DNA from 3 places in the Pseudomonas sp. LBUM1663 genome. Region 2 is predicted to be linked to each of the others. Evidence: predicted binding sites of a transcription regulator. Region 2 holds the regulator's gene; each other region holds the start of a gene.
The links. Region 2 encodes sigma-54, which starts transcription at its own class of promoters, with help from an activator protein. Its sites were predicted from a motif close to ANTGGCATNNANNTTGCTNT; they were not measured.
Positions count from the first base shown of each region.

Region 1: the regulator sigma-54 is predicted to act here: its motif matches at 2,961-2,980, upstream of flgB (flagellar basal body rod protein FlgB).
Region 3: the regulator sigma-54 is predicted to act here: its motif matches at 1,425-1,444, upstream of ACA075_RS09010 (circularly permuted type 2 ATP-grasp protein).

Region 1 covers NZ_CP166792.1:4,922,046-4,926,266, reverse strand. Annotated here, with positions in the region: gene flgA (flagellar basal body P-ring formation chaperone FlgA) at 1-714, opposite strand, end outside; gene ACA075_RS22590 (chemotaxis protein CheV) at 797-1,729, shown strand; gene cheR (protein-glutamate O-methyltransferase CheR) at 1,776-2,603, shown strand; gene flgB (flagellar basal body rod protein FlgB) at 3,023-3,430, shown strand; gene flgC (flagellar basal body rod protein FlgC) at 3,434-3,877, shown strand; gene flgD (flagellar hook assembly protein FlgD) at 3,893-4,221, shown strand, end outside.
Region 2 covers NZ_CP166792.1:997,878-1,002,098, forward strand. Annotated here, with positions in the region: gene rapZ (RNase adapter RapZ) at 1-175, opposite strand, end outside; gene ptsN (PTS IIA-like nitrogen regulatory protein PtsN) at 178-642, opposite strand; gene hpf (ribosome hibernation-promoting factor, HPF/YfiA family) at 655-963, opposite strand; gene ACA075_RS04335 (RNA polymerase factor sigma-54) at 1,038-2,531, opposite strand; gene lptB (LPS export ABC transporter ATP-binding protein) at 2,716-3,441, opposite strand; gene lptA (lipopolysaccharide transport periplasmic protein LptA) at 3,441-3,989, opposite strand; gene lptC (LPS export ABC transporter periplasmic protein LptC) at 3,976-4,221, opposite strand, start outside.
Region 3 covers NZ_CP166792.1:1,988,931-1,993,151, forward strand. Annotated here, with positions in the region: gene speE (polyamine aminopropyltransferase) at 1-59, shown strand, start outside; gene ACA075_RS09000 (hypothetical protein) at 288-521, shown strand; gene ACA075_RS09005 (ribonuclease E inhibitor RraB) at 735-1,076, shown strand; gene ACA075_RS09010 (circularly permuted type 2 ATP-grasp protein) at 1,476-2,885, shown strand; gene ACA075_RS09015 (alpha-E domain-containing protein) at 2,898-3,848, shown strand; gene ACA075_RS09020 (transglutaminase family protein) at 3,845-4,221, shown strand, end outside.

The sequences.
Region 1 (4,221 bases), 2.7 Mb from region 2:
GACCCGTTGGGAGTTGAGGTTTTTCACACGAATCTGTTCACGCAGGCCGCCGTTGGACAGGGCTTCGCCTGGCATACGCACGCTGAGCGTACCACTGCGGGCGGTAATCACCACTTGGTCGCCCTTGCTGATGACTTCCGCCTGTTCGAGATGGACCAGCGTCAGGACCTGATTGGCGACCGTTGGTCGGGTAAGTTTCTGTCCTACGGCTTGTTCCAGGGAGGTGAAATAACCCTGGTTGATCAGGCTGATGTCCCGCTCGCGCAACATGACGTCGCCGGGCTCGATGACCCCGGCGCGTTTGAGCGGTCGGGTGGTGGTGACAACGTCCCGAAACAGGCGGACTTGAGCGGGTACGAAGACTGTCCAGGGGGATGTGCTGTCGCAGCGGACCTTGACCGTGACCCGCCCAATCGGGGTCGCTGGGCTCTCCAGGGTGGCTGTCAATTCCTTGTCGCACATGGGCATGCGCAGTCGCGGATCGAGCTGGTTGACCTCGATTTCGTAGCGTCCTTCCGTTTGACTGGTGGCCAAATAGTCTTCTACGGTGAATTCAAGAAAGCCCTGAGTGACGCCGATAAGCATGTCAGGCAAGGTAACCGCGTCAGCAAGGGCAGGGCTGCCAGCGTTGAACAGGCAAACGGCCGACATCGCGCAAAGCAATTTGCGGGTCATTGATGTCAGGCGTCGGAAAAATGTCGGTTCTGTGTTCATAAGAGTTAAAAAGCAAGCGCCGTGCCGTTTAGCAATGAACGTGCGTCGCAACACACTTAAGCGTTGGTGTAGGAGTCTGTGCATGGCTGGTGTAATGGATGCAGTAAACCAGCGCACGCAATTGGTTGGGCAAAATCGCCTTGAGCTGTTGTTGTTCCGTCTCGACGGCCAGCAGCTGTATGGGATCAACGTGTTCAAGGTTCGGGAAGTGCTGCAATGCCCCAAACTGACCCTGATGCCCAAGTCCAGTCCTGTCGTGTGCGGTGTGGCAAGTATCCGGGGGGCGACCATTCCGATTCTTGATCTGGCAATGGCGACCGGCTCCGGCGCACTTAAAGATCAAAGCAACCCGTTCGTGATCATCACGGAGTACAACACCAAGACCCAGGGTTTCCTGGTGCGCTCGGTGGAGCGCATCGTCAACATGAACTGGGAGGAGATTCATCCGCCACCCAAGGGCACGGGACGCGATCATTACCTGACAGCTGTGACTCGGGTCGACAATCAGTTAGTCGAAATCATCGACGTCGAGAAAGTGCTGGCGGAAGTGGCGCCGACACCGGAAGCGATTTCGGTCGGCGTGGTGGATGTCGAAACCCAGCACAAGGCGCTGTCCTTGCGGGTATTGACGGTCGATGACTCGTCGGTGGCGCGCAAGCAGGTGACTCGTTGCCTGCAAACGGTCGGCGTCGAAGTGGTGGCATTGAACGACGGCCGGCAAGCGCTGGATTACTTGCGCAAGCTGGTTGATGAGGGCAAGAAGCCGGAAGAAGAGTTCCTGATGATGATTTCCGACATCGAGATGCCGGAAATGGACGGGTACACCCTGACGGCCGAGATCCGCAACGACCCGCGCATGCAAAAGCTTCATATCATCCTGCATACTTCGTTGTCGGGTGTATTCAATCAGGCAATGGTCAAGAAGGTCGGCGCGGATGACTTCCTTGCCAAATTCCGTCCTGATGACCTGGCATCCCGGGTAGTCGACCGGATCAAAGCAGCAGATATCAGCTAGGGGCCTTCTGCCCCTGGTGGTTAACACGATTTAAGAGGCGGCATCTTTGTCTACGGGTAATTTGGATTTCGAACAGTTCCGGGTATTCCTGGAAAAAGCCTGTGGCATTTTGCTCGGTGAAAACAAGCAGTACCTGGTCTCGAGCCGTCTCAACAAACTGATGGAGCAGCAAGGCATCAAGTCCCTGGGTGAGCTGGTTCAGCGCATCCAGACCCAGCCGCGCAGCGGTTTGCGCGAGATGGTGGTGGATGCCATGACCACCAACGAAACCCTGTGGTTTCGTGACACCTATCCGTTTGAAGTCTTGAAGAACAAGGTGTTGCCCGAAGCGATCAAGGCGGCCCCCGGCCAGCGCCTGCGGATCTGGTCGGCGGCGTGCTCGTCGGGTCAGGAACCGTATTCGCTGTCGATGTCCATCGATGAGTTCGAGCGCGTCAACATGGGCCAGTTGAAGATGGGCGCGCAAATCGTCGCGACCGACTTGTCCGGCACCATGCTGACCAACTGCAAGACCGGCGAGTACGACAGCCTGGCCATCGGCCGTGGCCTGTCGCCCGAGCGCCTTCAGCGTTACTTCGACCCCAAAGGGCCGGGACGCTGGGCCATCAAGGCACCGATCAAGAGCCGCGTGGAATTTCGCTCGTTCAACCTGCTGGACAGCTACGCAGCCTTGGGCAAGTTCGACATCGTGTTCTGCCGCAACGTGCTGATCTACTTCTCCGCCGAGGTGAAGAAAGACATCCTGTTGCGCATTCACAGCACGCTCAAGCCGGGCGGTTATCTGTTCCTCGGCGCCTCCGAAGCGCTGAACGGTTTGCCGGATCATTACCAGATGGTCCAGTGCAGCCCGGGGATCATTTACCAGGCGAAGTGATTCGTTGGCAGCATTAAAAAAACGGGAGTCCTCAGGGACTCCCGTTTTTTTTGCCGGATGATTTCCCGAACCCACCACTAGAACCCTGTGGGAGTGAGCCCTGTGGCGAGGGGGCTTGCCCCCGTTGTGTCGCGAAGCGGCCCCGGCATTTCAAAGTTAAATCGCATTTACGACTGCTTCGCAGCCGAACGGGGGCAAGCCCCCTCGCCACAGGGCTCACTCCTACAGGAGGCCGGTGCTGTTCTTTGTAGGGTGATAAGCGGCAGAAAAGCGGCAGGCGGCGGAAATCGGTTGCCGCTTTTCTGGCATTGCCGCCTTGCCACTGCCGGCAAAGCCCCGGTTTCCGGGCTTTTTTGAATTGGCACGCCGCTTGCTATGTCTCTGATACGAAAAATCAGGTCACCCGAAGGTTTCCCGACATGAGCATCAGCTTCGATAAAGCGCTCGGTATCCACGAACAAGCCCTGGGCTTCCGCGCGCAGCGTGCCGAGGTCCTGGCCAACAACATCGCCAACGCCGACACCCCGAACTACAAGGCTCGGGATCTGGAGTTCTCCAAAGTGCTCGCCGCACAGAACGAGAAAACCAAGGGTGGCACGTTTGCCTTGAACATGACCAACAACCGCCATATCGAGGCCGAAGGCCTGGGCAATGGCGACGAGTCGCTGATGTATCGCACGCCCATGCAGCCGTCGATCGACCAGAACACCGTGGACGCCCAACTGGAACAGTCGAACTACGCGGAAAACGCCGTCGGCTTCCAGGCCAGCTTCACCCTGCTCAACAGCAAATTCAAAGGGCTGATGTCAGCCCTGCGCGGAGAGTAATTCATGTCTCTATCCAGTGTTTTCAACATTGCCGGTAGCGGCATGAGTGCGCAGACCACGCGCTTGAACACCGTGGCCTCGAACATCGCCAACGCCGAAACCGTCTCGTCGAGCATCGACCAGACCTATCGCGCCCGTCACCCGGTGTTCGCCACCATGTTCCAGGGCGGCCAGAGCGGCGGCAGCGATTCGCTGTTCCAGAACCAGGACGCCGCCGGTCAAGGCGTGCAAGTGCTGGGCGTGGTCGAAGACCAGAGCAACCTTGATGCGCGTTACGAGCCGAATCATCCGGCCGCCGATGCCAAGGGCTACGTCTACTACCCGAACGTCAACGTCGTCGAAGAAATGGCCGACATGATTTCCGCCAGTCGCTCGTTCCAGACCAACGCCGAAATGATGAACACCGCCAAAACCATGATGCAGAAGGTCCTGACCCTCGGTCAGTGATAAGGGGCGACTCAGATGAGTGTTACCGATACCACCAGCGGCGTGAACATCAAGGATGTCTTGGCCAATTCTTCGGTCAAGACCAACACCAGCGCCGACGGCCTGACCTCGGCGACCAACAGCGCCACCGGCAAGAAGGCGTTGGGCAAGGATGCGTTCCTGCAATTGCTGGTCACCCAGCTGAAAAACCAGAACCCGCTCGAGCCCCAGGACAACGGTGACTTCGTCGCTCAGCTGGCTCAGTTCAGTAGCCTGGAAGGCATCACCACGCTGAACGATACGGTCAGCGGCATTGCCGGCAACTACAACTCGTCGCAAGCGCTGCAAGCGTCTTCGCTGGTGGG
Region 2 (4,221 bases):
TGGATACAGCAACCAGCGGTTGAGCGAGCTCGGTATGAATTAGCGCGCGCTCGGCCAGTTCCGGCAGCAATCCGGCCGGGAGGTTATCGATGCAGTAGTAGCCGTTGTCCTCGAGAACATCGAGTGCGGTACTTTTACCTGAGCCGGAACGGCCACTGACGATGATCAGGCGCATGATTAATGACCGTTTTGCTCGTCCAGGACAACCTGATACAAGGCTTCATTGCTCGAGGCGCTGCGCAGTTTTTCGCGGACTTCCTTTCGATCGAGCATGCTGGCGATCTGGCGAAGTAGTTCCAGGTGGGCATCGGTAGCGGCTTCCGGGACCAGCAGAACGAACAGCAGGTCAACCGGGGCGCCGTCGATGGCGTCGAAATCGATGGGGGCGTCGAGGTGCATCAGTGCGCTGACAGGCGACGTACAACCTTTCAGACGGCAGTGGGGAATGGCGATGCCGTTACCAAAACCGGTCGAGCCGAGTTTTTCACGGGCAATCAGAGCCTCGAAGACATCTTGCATCTCCAGATCCGGGACTTCTTTATGGATAAGGTTGGCAATTTGCTCGAGGGCTTTCTTTTTGCTGCCGCCCGGCACGTTCACGAGGGAACGGCCGGGGGTCAGGATGCTTTCAAGTCGGATCATGGGTAGGGAGTGTTAACGACCGGTCGCGCCCTGAAGGAGGCTTTGGGTCTTTTCCTTATGCTTTTTGAGTTGTTTATCCAGCTTGTCGGTCAGTAAGTCGATCGCCGCGTACATATCTGTATGTTCCGCGTTTGCGACGACCTCACTGCCGGGAATATGCAGCGTGGCTTCGATTTTCTGCTTCAGCTTTTCGACGCACATCGTGACTTGCACGTTGGTGATCTTGTCGAAATGCCTCTCTAATCGTTGGAGTTTTTCGCCGATGTAGGTGCGAAGAGGTTCGGTCACTTCCAGTTGGTGTCCACTGATGTTGACTTGCATACAGCTTCTCCTTCGTTGCCAGTGCATAAAGCGGTAGATCAGATGATCTACCACTGGAACGCTGTGGCGTGGCTCTACATCAACCGCTTGCGTTCGCTCGAAGGCGCGATCCCGAGGGATTCGCGGTACTTGGCGACGGTGCGGCGAGCCACCTGAATGCCTTGTGCCTCCAGTAAACCAGCGATCTTGCTGTCACTCAACGGCTTTTTCTGATTTTCCGCAGCAACCAGTTTTTTGATGATCGCGCGGATCGCTGTGGACGAGCATTCGCCGCCTTCGGAGGTGCTGACGTGGCTGGAGAAAAAGTATTTCAGTTCATATATGCCCCGAGGGGTATGCATGAACTTCTGCGTGGTCACCCTTGAAATCGTCGACTCGTGCATCCCCACCGCTTCGGCGATGTCATGCAGCACCAGCGGTTTCATCGCTTCGTCGCCATACTCCAGGAAGCCGCGCTGATGCTCGACGATCTGGGTGGCCACTTTCATCAGGGTTTCGTTGCGACTTTGTAGGCTTTTGATGAACCAGCGGGCTTCTTGCAGCTGGTTGCGCATGAAGGTGTTATCGGCGCTGGTGTCGGCGCGGCGGACAAAACCGGCGTATTGGGCGTTGACCCGCAGCCGTGGCACTGATTCCTGGTTCAGCTCGACCAGCCAGCGCTCATTGTCCTTGCGCACGATCACGTCAGGGACAACATACTCGGCTTCACTGGACTCGATCTGTGAGCCCGGGCGCGGGTTGAGGCTCTGCACCAGCTCGATGACCTGGCGCAGTTCATCTTCCTTGAGCTTCATGCGACGCATCAGCTGGCTGTAATCACGGCTGCCGAGCAGGTCGATGTAGTCGGTGACCAGGCGTTTCGCTTCGGCCAGCCAAGGCGTCTTGGCAGGCAGTTGGCGCAATTGCAGCAGCAGGCATTCGCCCAGGTTGCGGGCGCCAATGCCGGCCGGTTCGAATTGCTGGATGCGGTGCAGGACGGCTTCGATTTCGTCCAGTTCGATGTCTAGTTCCGGATCGAAGGCCTCGAGAATTTCCTCGAGGGTTTCGTCCAGGTAGCCCTGATTGTTGATGCAGTCGATCAGGGTCACGGCGATCAGGCGATCGGTGTCGGACATCGGTGCCAGGTTCAGTTGCCACAACAAATGGCTTTGCAGGCTTTCACCGGCGGATGTGCGGGTGGTGAAATCCCACTCGTCGTCATCGTTGCTCGGCAGGCTGCTGGCGCTGGTCTGGTAGACGTCTTCCCACGCGGTATCGACGGGAAGCTCGTTGGGAATGCGCTCGTTCCAGTCGCCTTCCTCGAGGTTATCCACCGTCGGGGCGGTTTCCTGGTAGGAGGGTTCCGAAATGTCGGCGTTGGGGAGCTGCTCGGCTTTGTCGGCCAAGGGGTCGGCGTTATCGAAGTCGTCGCCTTCTTCCTGGCGTTCGAGCATCGGATTGGACTCCAGGGCCTCCTGGATTTCCTGTTGCAGGTCCAGGGTCGACAATTGGAGCAGGCGGATGGCCTGTTGCAGCTGCGGTGTCATCGTCAGCTGCTGGCCCATTCTCAAGACTAGCGATGGTTTCATGGCAGGGGCTTAACACCTTATTCGCCGGCGCACATGCGCCATCCACTACAGGGCGCCGGAGCGCCAAACATAAGCAAATTATATGCCCGAAACTGCAGCGTTTGCCTAGAGCGCTGTAACAATAAAAAAGTATTGATTTTTTATCGAGGCAAGCGCCCGGACAACCAGCCAGACACCTCAACGCTTACAGGCGGAACTCATGGCCCAGATACACTTCCTTGACCAGTTCGTTGGCCAGGATGGTGGCGGAGTCACCTTCGGCGATCAGTTGGCCATCGTTGACGATGTAGGCGGTTTCGCAGATATCCAGTGTTTCACGGACGTTGTGGTCAGTGATCAGCACGCCAATGCCTTTGGCCTTGAGGTGGTAGATGATCTGTTTGATGTCGCCCACCGAAATCGGGTCCACACCGGCGAATGGTTCGTCGAGGAGGATGAATTTCGGGTTGGTGGCCAGTGCCCGGGCGATTTCCACCCGGCGACGTTCACCGCCGGACAAGCTCATGCCGAGGTTGTCGCGGATGTGGCTGATGTGGAATTCCTGCAGCAGGCTTTCCAGCTCTTTGCGACGCTCGGCCTTGTCGAGTTCCTTGCGGGTCTCGAGGATGGCCATGATGTTATCGGCCACCGATAGTTTGCGGAAGATCGACGCTTCTTGCGGAAGATAGCCGATACCAGCCTTTGCGCGACCGTGCATCGGCTGGTGGCTGACGTCCAGATCGTCGATCAGTACGCGACCCTGATCGGCCTGCACCAGGCCAACGATCATGTAGAAACAGGTGGTCTTGCCGGCGCCGTTGGGACCCAACAGGCCGACGATCTGACCGCTGTCGATGGACAGGCTGACGTCACGCACGACCTGGCGGCTCTTGTAGCTCTTGGCCAGATGCTGAGCTTTCAGAGTTGCCATTACGGGGCCTTTTTCGCGTCGTTTTTCGGCTTGGGCTGGATCACCATATCAATACGAGGACGCGCCTCGGTGACCTTGCTGCCCGTCGCACGCCCGGCGCTCGCCAGCTTTTTCTCGGTGTCGTAGACGATTTTCTCGCCTTGGGTGACGTTGTTGTCCTTGTCGACAACTTTTGCCTTGTCGATCAGCACGACGCGGTTTTGCGAGGCGTGGTACTGGATAGTTACACCCCAACCCTGAACAGGCTTGGTGTCGCCCGCCGTTTGCAGTTGCTCGAAGTAGGCGAGGTTGCCCACCGAGGTCACCACATCGATGTCGCCAGCCGGGGTACGGGTGATGGTCACTGTATTGCCGGTGACCTTCATCGTGCCCTGAGTAATGATCACGTCACCTTTATAGGTGGCAACGCCATTCTTGTCGTCCAGTTGGGCGTCGTCGGCCTGAATGCGGATAGGCTGCTCTTGATCGTTCGGCAGAGCCCAGGCGCTCACGCTTCCCAGTGCTGCGCCCAGACTGAGCAAAATAGGGAGAGTTTTAACGAGCCTCATACTGTCCTCTTACGTTCGATAGCAGGTGTATCCTGCTTTCTTTCAAATACGCTTTCATTCCGTTGCCTGTCGATACACCGCCAGCGCCGTCGATTCTAACGGGTTGATCGGTCTGCGCATATTGCTGCTGCGGGAACACCGTCATTCGGGTGGTGGTAATCAGGGTTTTGCGGTTTTTCTCGTCGAAACGGGTGATGCGCACCGAGTCGATCAGCTCAACCTGAGTACCGTC
Region 3 (4,221 bases), 990 kb from region 2:
GCGCCTTCGCCTTGCCGCAATACGTGCTGCAAGCGGTGAACAAGCCAAGCAACGACTAAACTGAAGATGTGCGCATAACCCCCTTGTAGGAGCGAAGCTTGTTCGCGAAAGCGGTGCATCAGGCAATACACACGTTGACTGATGCACCGCTTTCGCGAGCAAGCTTCGCACCTAAAGGATCCTGTATTTTTTTCATACCTGCATGCGGTAATCCGTTTGAACGATCACTCAGGCCAAAAGTCCAGATGGTTGTAAGCCCATTTGCGGGTTTGTTCGAGGAGGCACTGATGCAAAAGTGGAAAATCACTTTCGTGGATGATCACGGTGAAACAGTCGATGAAGTCTTTGAGTGCGACGAGTGCCCGGATAACGAGCAAGCCGCGAAACTCATCAAGGCCCGGCTCCTTCCTGTCGCCGCCGAACTGGATCTGAATGATCTGGAAGGGCGAACCGCTGATGCCAGCGTCAAAAGTCTCAAAGCCCAGAACAGCATTCAAATCCTCGGCATCACGCCAATCTGAACAACACCTGTCTCATTCTTATCCAGGCCTTGGCAGCGCCTCTGTCTTGGGGCTACTCTGCAATCGAGATCAGCGAACGGATCGCTAAGGTCTGGTCTTGTCAGCACATGCTTGCTTCCCACCGGCAACCTGGTTGCCGCATCACTCGCACCAATCGGTTGCGCGTGCCGGGAATACGGAAAGTCTATCCATCATGATTGAGGGGGACGTTTCATGAGCACAGCCTATCAAGAAGACATCAGCAGCAGCGTGTTGCGCCGCATGAAAGAAGGCGGCTTCGATTTTTCACGATTCCATCCCATCGAGTTCTACGCCATTTTCCCGGACGAGGAGCGGGCACGCAGGGCGGCAGGGCAATACAAAGGTGAATCCTTGAACGCGCAAATCAGTGTGCGCGATGACGGCGCATGGGCGCTCGAACTGAGCAAAGTCATGTACGCCACCTACGATGATATCGGCGATTTCGAACAGGGTTTCGAGGCGGTGGTCGAGCCTCTGGGCGGCATCCTCGAAGGGTGGGGCGTCAAGCAGGAAGTACGAGGGCGACTCGCATAAAGTTATGAACAGTGACAACGCTCAGCAACGGCTGACCTTCGGGTTGGCCGTTTTCGTTTATGGCGCTCGGAATATCCCCTCGGCAAAACCCTGAAACAAGAATCCCGGCGCAAAAAAAACCGCCTGAGCAGGCGGCTAAAGGGAAGTTCGATCAGGTTTTGCAGCGAATGCGCGGATTATCCGCACCGCCGGACGGGCAGTGAAATCAACTCTGACTATGCTGGTGATAGGCGACAACGTCGCCTTGTAATGAAGCGGGGGCGATCAGCTGGGGGCGTTTGCTGCACAGGATTGGTGCGGTGCAAACAGCGTGATTATCCAACTGATTGATAACAAAGCGTTTCTGCCGATGGCACGGGCCTTGCGAAGCCTAGATGTCCGGGTGACAAGGAGTACGGCATGATCCGCACCTATTTTGATGAGATGTACGATGCCGGCGGCCAGGTCCGCCCGCATTATCGGGAGTTTGCCCGTTGGCTGGCCGAGACGCCTGACGAGCTCTTGGCACAACGGCGACGCGAGGCCGATCTGTTATTTCATCGCGCCGGGATTACGTTCACGCTCTACGGTGATGAGCAGGGGACAGAGCGCCTGATTCCTTTCGATACCATTCCGCGCAGCATCCCCGCCAGTGAATGGCGGATCGTCGAGCGCGGCTGTATCCAGCGGGTCAAGGCGTTGAACATGTTCCTCGCCGACCTCTATCACGAGCAGCGCATCATCAAGGCCGGCATCATCCCGGCCGAGCAAGTGCTGGCCAACGAGCAATACCAGTTGGCGATGCAAGGGCTCGATCTGCACCGCGATATCTACTCGCACATCTCCGGCGTCGATCTGGTGCGCGATGGCGACGGCTCGTACTACGTGCTTGAAGACAACCTTCGTACACCCAGCGGCGTGAGCTACATGCTCGAAGACCGCAAGATGATGATGCGGTTGTTTCCCGAGTTGTTCTCGGCCCAGCGCATCGCACCGATCGACCATTATCCGAACCTGCTGCTCGACACCCTGAAAAGCTCCAGCCCGATCGATAACCCGAGCGTGGTGGTGCTGACGCCGGGTCGTTTCAACAGCGCGTTTTTCGAGCATGCATTCCTGGCGCGGGAGATGGGCGTTGAGTTGGTGGAAGGTGCGGACCTGTTCGTGCGCGACGACAAGGTGTTTATGCGCACCACGGACGGGCCGAAGGCGGTCGACGTGATTTACCGTCGCCTCGACGATGCATTCCTCGATCCGCTGGCGTTCAACCCGGATTCGATGCTCGGGGTTCCTGGGCTGCTGTCGTCTTACCGATCCGGCAACGTGGTGTTGGCGAATGCCATCGGCACGGGGGTGGCGGACGACAAGTCGGTGTATCCGTTTGTCACGGACATGATCCGTTTCTACCTGGACGAAGAGCCGATCCTCAAGAACGTGCCGACGTTCCAGTGTCGCAATCCTTCTGAGCTTTCCCACGTGCTGGCCAATCTGCCAGACCTGGTGGTCAAGGAAACCCAAGGCTCCGGCGGTTACGGAATGCTGGTGGGGCCGGCGGCGACTGCGGCGGAAATCGAGTCGTTTCGCGCGCGGATCAAAGCCAAGCCCCACGCGTATATCGCGCAACCGACGTTGTCCCTGTCGACCTGTCCGACCTTTGTCGAAAACGGCATCGCGCCACGCCATATCGACCTGCGTCCGTTTGTATTGTCTGGCCGCGAAACCCGGGTTGTGCCCGGCGGTTTGACCCGTGTCGCCCTGCGTGAAGGCTCTCTGGTGGTGAATTCTTCCCAGGGCGGCGGAACCAAGGACACCTGGGTGGTCGAGGATTGAAGGAAGCTTGCCATGTTAAGTAGAACTGCCTCGGATTTGTATTGGATGTCGCGTTACCTGGAGCGGGCGGAAAACCTCGCACGGATGCTCGACATCAGTTATTCGCTGTCGCTGATGCCGCAGGATGGTCGCGGTGACGGTCTGCACGAACTGGCCATGCCGCTGCTGATTACCGGCACCCTGGACGATTACCTGGAGCGCCACGGTGATTTGCACGCCGAGCGGCTGCTGCATTTCTTCGCGTTGGACGCGGCCAACCCGGCGAGCATCTACAGCTGCCTGGGCTCGGCGCGGGCCAGTGCCCATGCGGTGCGTGGGCGAATCACCGCCGACATGTGGGAAAACATCAACGCCACCTGGCTGGAAATTCGCGGGATCGCCGAGCAAGGCCTGAGTCGCTACGGCATGAGCCGTTTTTGCGAGTGGATCAAGGAGCGTTCCCACCTGTTCCGTGGTGCGTCCTACGGCACGATCATGCGCAACGATGCGTTCCGATTCATTCGCCTGGGGACGTTTATCGAACGGGCCGACAACACGTTGCGCCTGCTCGACGCCCGCTACGAAATGGCCGGCGATCAGGCCGAAGCGGTCAGCGATGGCACGGCTCACGCGTATTACCAGTGGAGTGCGTTGCTGCGGGCGCTGTCCTCTTTCGAGGCCTACACCGAGATCTACCGGGATGCACCCGGTGCCCGGCATGTGGCCGAGTTGCTGTTGCTGCGCGCCGATGTGCCGCGGTCCCTGCGCGCCTGCACCGAAGAAATCGACCAGATCCTTGCCCAGTTGCCGGGGGCCAATGGCCGTCCCGCGCAACGTCTGGCGGCGGAGATGGACGCTCGCCTGCGCTACACCGGCATCAACGAAATTCTCGACGAAGGCCTGCACGCCTGGCTGACCGAATTCATCCCGCTGGTGCGCCAGTTGGGTAACGCCATTCACAGTTCCTACCTGGAGGCTGCATGAGACTTTCCATTAGCCACGAAACCACCTATCACTACGAAGATCAGGTGCGGGCGAGCATCCAGTACCTGCGACTGACACCCCACGACAGCGAGCGTCAGCACGTGCTCAGCTGGCAACTCGACCTGCCGCGCCCGGTGCGCGCGCAACTCGATCCGTTCGGCAACATCCTGCATGTACTGACCATGGACGAGCCCCACGAGGCAATCATCATCGGCGCCCGTGGTCAGGTGGACATCGACGAGCTGCGCGAAGCCGAACATGAAAGCCAGTCGGCACTGCCGTTCCTGCGCTTCACGCGCTTGACCGAAGCCGACGAGGCTCTACGTGCGTTCGCCGAGAAGGAATGTAAAAAACGCCGGGATCGCACGGCGTT